Regions from separate parts of the Cobetia sp. MM1IDA2H-1 genome, predicted to be linked through region 2. Evidence: predicted binding sites of a transcription regulator. Region 2 holds the regulator's gene; the other holds the start of a gene.
What was found. Region 2 encodes LexA, which represses DNA repair genes until DNA is damaged. Its sites were predicted from a motif close to TACTGTNTANNTANACAGTA; they were not measured.

Region 1 (3,606 bases), 210 kb from region 2:
GCGTTGATCCGGTGCCGTTGTGGCATGGGACTGTTGCTGTGGATCGGCTTTTTAGTTTGCGGGCTAAAAGATATGATGCTGACAGTTGAAGCGGATGGACTGTCATCATCATCGATGAATCTGGGCATTCCTTCCTGACACCTGCGGGTCGAGCATCTCATGCTCCCCGCAGGCGTTTGCCGAGAGTGGCTGCGTCGTTCAATGCGCAGAGCTGTTCGCCCACTCTCGCTTCCTGCCTGCATTGCAGGTTGCGATGGTTCCTTGAGCGGGTTTCACGACCCTTCCGGCGATACCCTTGGGGTATCGATGACCGGACAAGCCAGTCCTTGTGACTGGCTTTTTTTATGCCTGTCATCCGTCCGTCAAGGTTGCCAGTCAAGCGCGGCACCCTCTCAGAACAGCCCCAGCTGTTGCGTCTCTTCGTGGGCCTTGAGTCGGACACCGACTCCCAGCAGGCGCACCGGTCGATGGCCACGTTGCCAGGCTTGCTCCATCAGCAGTGCGAAACTCCTGGCGTCCGGCAATGAGAGGGTGGAGGCGGGGAGGAGGCTTTCCAGCGTGGTGCTGGTGAAGTCGTTGAAGCGTACCTTGACGAACTGCTTGGCCAGCACCGGCTGTTCCTGGCGTGCGTGACGCTCCCCGAGGCGCTCCATCAGCATGGGAAGCTTGGCGAGGCAGGCGGAGAGATCCGGAAGATCCTGATCGAAAGTGCGTTCGACACTGATGGACTTCCGCTCTCTCTCGACCTTGACGGGGCGGTCATCAATGCCGTGAGAGAGTTCATGCAGGCGATGTCCGAATTTGCCGAAGTGTTCGACCAGTGTGGTCAGTGGTGTCGTGCGGATGTCATCGCAGGTGGTAATCTCCAGCCGATTGAGGCGGGCCAGCGTGGCCGGGCCGACGCCATGCAGCTTGCCGACGGGCAGCTTACGAATGAAGGCGTCGCTGGACTCTGGCGTGATCACCGTCAGGCCATCGGGTTTCTCCCAATCACTCGCGATCTTGGCCAGGAACTTGTTGGCGGCCACGCCGATCGACAGCGTGATCCCGGTGCGCTTCAGGGCTTCTTCCTTCAGCCAGCGCGCCATCCAGGTCGCGCTTCCCTGAAATTCCTCGATGTCGCTGACGTCCAGGTAGGCTTCGTCCAGCGATAGAGGTTCCACCAGTGGTGTCAGTTCGTGAAACAGTGCCTGGATCTCCTGCGAGACGGCACGGTAGCGCTCGAAGTCGGGGGGGGCGAGTATCAGTTGCGGACACAGGCGCAGGGCGCGCGCTGTGGACATCGCAGAGCGGACGCCGAAGGCGCGAGCCGGATAATTGCAGGTGGCGATCACGCCACGTTGCTCGGTGCGGCCACCGATGGCGATGGGCACCTCGCGCCACTCTGGGTGACGAAGCATCTCGACGGCGGCGTAGAAACAATCGCAGTCAGCATGAAGGATCTTGCGCATTCGCGCATCATCCTAAAAGACTGGATGGCTGTCCAGTGTCAGGCGGCGTGTCGCCTCATTCTTCGCCCAGAGACGACAGCGCCCGGCAGACGTGATGCCTGCCGGGCGTTGTCGTATCTTCTGTTGCCGTTGCCGTTGCCAGGCTACCCTGGCCGGCGGATTACAGCGTCATCGCCGCCACCCAGCCGAAGACGATCAACGGGATGTTGTAGTGGATGAAGGTCGGCACCACGCTGTCCCAGATATGATCATGCTGTTGATCGACATTCAGGCCTGCCGTCGGGCCGAGCGTGGAGTCAGAGGCGGGGGAGCCAGCATCGCCCAGTGCGGCCGCGGTGCCGATCAAGGCGACGGTCGCCAGGGGGGAAAAGCCGAACTGCAAAGCCAGCGGGACATAGATCGCCGCGATGATCGGGATGGTGGAAAAGCTGGAGCCGATGCCCAGCGTGATGAACAGCCCGACCATCAGCATGACGAGCGCGGCCAACGGCTTGTTGTCTCCGATGATGTGGAAGGAGGCATCCACCAGGGTCTGGATATCACCCGTGGCTTTCATGACGGAGGCGAAGCCGGCTGCCGAGATCATGATGAAGCCGATCAGTGCCATCATGCGCATGCCGGAGGTGAACAGGTCGTCGGCTTCGTTCCACTTGAACAGGCCACCCAGGGAAAGAATGGCGAAGCCGACCAGGCCGCCCAGGATCATCGAGCCGGAATAGAGCTGGATGCCCAGGGCGGCGATGATGGCGACCCCAGCCATGATCAGGCCGCTGCGGGATGGTGCATGCACTGGAGTATGGTGCGGGACGTTGGTCGACTTGATCTCGCGATTGGCGTAGTCACGCGGCTTGCGATAGGAGACGAAGACCGCAGTCAGCAGTCCCAGGAACATGCCGCCTACCGGAATGGCCATCGCCATCGGCACCATGCCGCGGGTGACTTCCAGCCCCATTGCCTGGCCCGCTTCATTGATGTTGGCCAGCAGGATGTCATTGAGGAAGATGGAACCGAAGCCCACCGGCAGCAGCATGTAGGGAGCCGTCAGACCAAAGGTCAGGGCACAGGCGACGGCGCGGCGATCCAGGCGCAGGCGGTTCATGGCCACCAGCAGTGGCGGAATCAGGATCGGAATGAAGGCGATGTGGACAGGGATCAGGTTCTGGGACGAGATCGCCACCAATGTCACGCTGCCCAGCAAGCCGTACTTGATGGCGGTCTGACGGCGAGGGGTGCTCTCCCCATTGAGCATGCCGATCAGGCGTGCGGCAAGAAGATCCGGCAGGCCGGAGCGAGACAGGGCCACGGCAAAGGCACCGAGCGTGGCATAGGCCAGGGCGACCTTGGCACCACCGCCGACGCCGTCGTTGAAGGCGCCGAGAGTGTCAGTCAGAGACAGGCCACTGAACAGGCCGCCGACCAAGGCGCCGGCCACCAGAGCGAAGACGACCGAGACTCGGGCCAGTGACAGGCCGACCATGACCAGAACGGCCAGTATTACCGCATTCATGCGAGTACCTCATTAAGGGAGATGTGCCAATGGAGCGGGGGGTTGCAGGTGTGCGCGGCCACCCGATCCCGGGCAATACCTCGCAAGTCGTGCTGATCGCTTACGTCAGGCGGTTTCGTCCTGAAACTGCCAGAAAACGGCGCGTTATCATACCAGAGCGAGGTCCCAAGCTGAATGGCCGATGAATGACCTCATGGAACGCGGCCGCCGGCGGCACGGTTGGCGCAAGGGAAGGGCTTTTTGTAGAATGCCACGCTGCCCGGCGGCTGCAGTCGCAGGCGTTATTCAACAGGAGAGCGCATGCTGGAGCTTGAAAATGCCCGTGTCATCGGCATGGGCAATGATCGCCGTGTTTATCAGGACCCCCGTGATCCTCGGCGCTGCATCAAGGTACCGCGCTATCCCGACAAAGGGAGCCGCCAGAATCAGCGCGAGCAACGCTACTTCGAAGGGCTCGTGAGGCGAGGTGTGCACGACTGGTCCTACGTGCCTGCCTATCATGGCAGCGTGGCGACCCGAGAGGGCCTCGGGCTGGTCTTCGACCTGATACTCGACGATGACGGCACGACCTCGCGCCGTCTGCGAGAGGTCTGTCATGAAACTCCCGAGCGGGTGGGGGAGGAGGCATTGATGGATGAGCTGGCCAAT
Region 2 (3,606 bases):
GCGAACCACATGCCAGCCGGTCGGCGTGCAACCGCTGCCATCGAGCTCGCCGATACCGTTGAGGCCGCTGGAGATCGCACAGGCATGCACCAGCGTGTCAGGGTCAGCCGCGGGGGGCGGCGCATCACGACTGCCACTGGGCGCGTCATTGCGTATCTCAAGACGCTGGCGGGTGAGATCCACCGCCACCCAGCAAGCCATCAGCTGGCCGCCTGGGTGACCGCTTCACCATCTCCGAGCGAGGCCGGCAGCGGAGCCGCCATCGCCGCCACCACCACCGGACGCATGTGCTGGATCAGCTCGCGCACACTGGTGTGATGGCCGTATTCGGCCTCTTCGATATCGCGCAGTGCGTCCAGTCCCGAGAAGGTGAAGATCACGCTGCCGAGCATGAAGTGCAGACGCCAGAAGCGCTCGTTGTCTGGCAGGTCCGGCGTCGCAAGCTTCAGGAGCTCGGCGAAGCGGCTGAAGACCGTGCCGTAATGCTCGCGGATGTAGCGACGCATGTGGCCCTGCCCCTGGGTATAGGCAAGCCCGAGCAGGCGCATGAAGGTACGCAGGCTGTTGCGCTCGGCCGGCACCTCCAGCACCGTGCGCGCCATCACTTCCAGCAGCGTTTCCAGCGGCACCTGACGACCGGCATGCTGCTGCTCGACACTGTCGAGTGCCGCATGGAAACGCTCGCTGAAGGGGTCGAGATAGCGGGCGAACACTGCCTGGATCAATGACTTCTTTGAGCCGAAGTGATAATTGACCGCCGCCAGGTTGACCTTGGCCTTGCTGGTGATATTGCGCAGCGAGGTTTCGGCGAAGCCTCGCTCGGCGAACAGGACCTCGGCGGTATCGAGGATACGGGTAACGGTATCGGTCTGGGCCATGGGCGGATGCCTTGTCAGGTGATCAGTCACGAGGGGGCACGGGAGTTCTTGTCCCCCCGGACAACGGCAAGGCCGTGGCCCGGGGGGCGACTCTTCTCATGCAGGTCAATCAAACGACATGTCGGTCTTCACGCACCGCGTGTCAGGCAGCGACTCCGAGGCGGAGGCTGCCACGAGCCGTGTCCCGAGCACAGGACACACAGGGCCTGTGTACCGGTAGCGGGATGCGCCCGACGAACATTCGTTTGAAACAAGATAATTCTAGCTGTCCATGCCATGACTGGCAATTGCTGGTTGTTTCAAACACTCGACAGCCAAGACCGGCAGGACGCGCATTCACGCGGGACATTCGGGGACGGGATGGTCATGGGGCGTCCCGGACACCCGCTGTCTCGCGTCAGCATGTCGATGTCGACGAAGATGCCGGCAACGTTGCTGCCAAAGCACCCACGATGCCTTGCATGACCGCCATGACTGGATACAATGACAGTTGTATGGATGCACACCCCGTGCCGTCAGCTCAGATGCCGCCCAGGCCAAAGGCAATGCCCATGACTCAGCCGCTTACTCCGCGCCAGCAGGATGTCTTCGACTTCATCATCAAGACCATCAAGTCCTCAGGCTATCCGCCAACGCGTGCCGAAATCGCCCAGGCACTGGGCTTTCGCTCACCGAATGCCGCGGAAGAGCATCTGCGTGCCCTGAAGCGCAAGGGAGCCATCGAGATGGTGCCGGGCACCTCGCGGGGCATCCGCGTGCCGTCTCTGGCCGAGGCGGAAGAGGATAGCGAGCAGGGCCTGCCGGTCATCGGGGAAGTGGCCGCTGGCAGCCCTATCCTGGCCAGCCAGCATATCGATCGCCATTGCCCACTGCCCAGTGACTACTTCTCGCCTGCCGCCGACTATCTGCTGCGCGTGCGCGGGGTCTCGATGAAGGATGTCGGCATTCTGGAAGGTGACCTGCTGGCCGTGCACCGCACGAGCAGCGTGCGTGACGGACAGATCGTGGTGGCGCGTCTGGGGGATGAAGTGACGGTGAAGCGCTTCCGTCGCGATGGCCATTACGTATGGCTGGAAGCCGAGAACGAGGACTTCGCGCCCATCAAGGTGGATCTGCGCACGGACAGCCTGGAAATCGAGGGCCTCGGCGTGGGCGTGATCCGCGATGGCGGCCTGCACTGATCTTAAGGCTCGCAGGCAGTCTGTCCTCACAGCGCTGACGCGCAGATGACGATTGTCGCCATCAGGGCATCCACAAAAAAACCCGCCGATTGGCGGGTTTTTTTGTGGATGGCAGACATGCGGGAAGTGCTCAGTGCACCATGCCTTCCGACTGCTCGTCTTCATCATCCTCGCCATCCCACAGGCGGGTGCGGGTGATGGCGTGGTCGATCATCTCACGCGCGACCTCGAAGCGATTGTCACGCAGCAGATCGGCAGCTTCATCGGAGATGCGGATACTGAGAAGTGGCTCACCTTCACTCTCGGCGGCACGCAGGATCACTTCCCCATCTTCCATTTGCACGATTTCAAGTACGGCGGGATCGGACACGTCATTCCTCCTGCACGGCATCCTGAGGATACCGGCGTCGTTGTGATCGTCAGCTTGACGGCGGGCAGGCCCTGCGACTTGCAGTCACTGGCGACAATGCAGAAAAAAGTACGACCACAGCCAGAGCCATGGTCGTACCGGAGAATGCAGGGCTTGCCACAATGCCGCCAGTCTAGCACCCGTCATGCCAGGGCGTCACCTGAATGACAGGTGCGTGACATGCCAGCGCCTTCGGGTCAGGCAAGGCGCGACGCTACCACTCCACATTCGACTCGCGAAGGTGTGACAGCAACGCCTTCATGGCGCTGACTGCCGTGGCGAGACGCTCTGCCAGAGGCGCATTGGCCGCCGCGGCGATGATGAGACCATCGCCACGCGCCTGGCCTTCCTCACGCCGGGCAGCACCGCCCTCTTCATGCAGACGCGTGATATCGGCCACCAGCTGGCTCAACCAACTGTCCGGCTGCGCCTGCAGGCTTCGCAACTGCTCGATTTCCGCCACGGGAGTCGGCGGTGTGGCCAGCCGCTCGCGCCAGCTGCCCTCAGGCCAGCGTGCCGACGCGGCGCACTCCTCGATCAACGAGGCCAATGCCAGCTCCATCAACGCCAGCGCCCCTTCCTCACCGGCCATGCGCCGTGCGACGGCATGCTCATCACGCGTCGCGACGGCCGCCTGCTCCAGCAGCAACTCGGCCTGATACAGCAGTTGATTGGTGCGGCCACGCTGGCTCATCAGCTCTTGGCTCCCTTGCGCTTGTCCTCGACGACCCAACGGCCGTTGTCGAAGGTCGCCTTCCACCCCGTCGCCTTGCCATCTTCGTCCGTCATCACGAACTGCTCCTTGGCCTTGCGCGAGAAACGAATCTGCGTCGGGCGGCCATCGGGGTCTTTCTCCGGCGCCTTGAGGATGAAGTGATACTTCTCCGGCAGCTCGTCGGCATGCGCCTTGAGCTCGCTGACCAGCGGCGGACGCGTCTCGCGATTCTTGGGGAACTGACTGGCGGCAAGGAACAGGCCACTGGCGCCATCACGCAGCACGTAGTGATCCTCGACCTTCACGCAGGCAAGTTCCGGCATGGGGATCGGGTCCATCTTCGGCGGCGCGACCTCCCCGGACTTGAGCAGCTTGCGGGTGTTCTTGCAATCCTCGTTGGTGCAGCCGAAGTACTTGCCGAAA

Region 1: dinB (DNA polymerase IV) is a predicted target of LexA. The motif match lies at 1,470-1,489, and genes of this name have one in related genera.

What each region holds. Positions count from the first base shown of each region.
Region 1 covers NZ_CM133225.1:1,184,605-1,188,210, forward strand. The annotation lists gene dinB (DNA polymerase IV) at 393-1,451, opposite strand; gene BOH68_RS05085 (Na+/H+ antiporter family protein) at 1,612-2,958, opposite strand; gene BOH68_RS05090 (YrbL family protein) at 3,259-3,606, shown strand, end outside.
Region 2 covers NZ_CM133225.1:971,551-975,156, reverse strand. The annotation lists gene BOH68_RS04195 (L,D-transpeptidase) at 1-201, opposite strand, end outside; gene BOH68_RS04190 (TetR/AcrR family transcriptional regulator) at 201-878, opposite strand; gene lexA (transcriptional repressor LexA) at 1,430-2,059, shown strand; gene BOH68_RS04180 (hypothetical protein) at 2,190-2,429, opposite strand; gene BOH68_RS04175 (DUF6586 family protein) at 2,683-3,162, opposite strand; gene topA (type I DNA topoisomerase) at 3,162-3,606, opposite strand, start outside.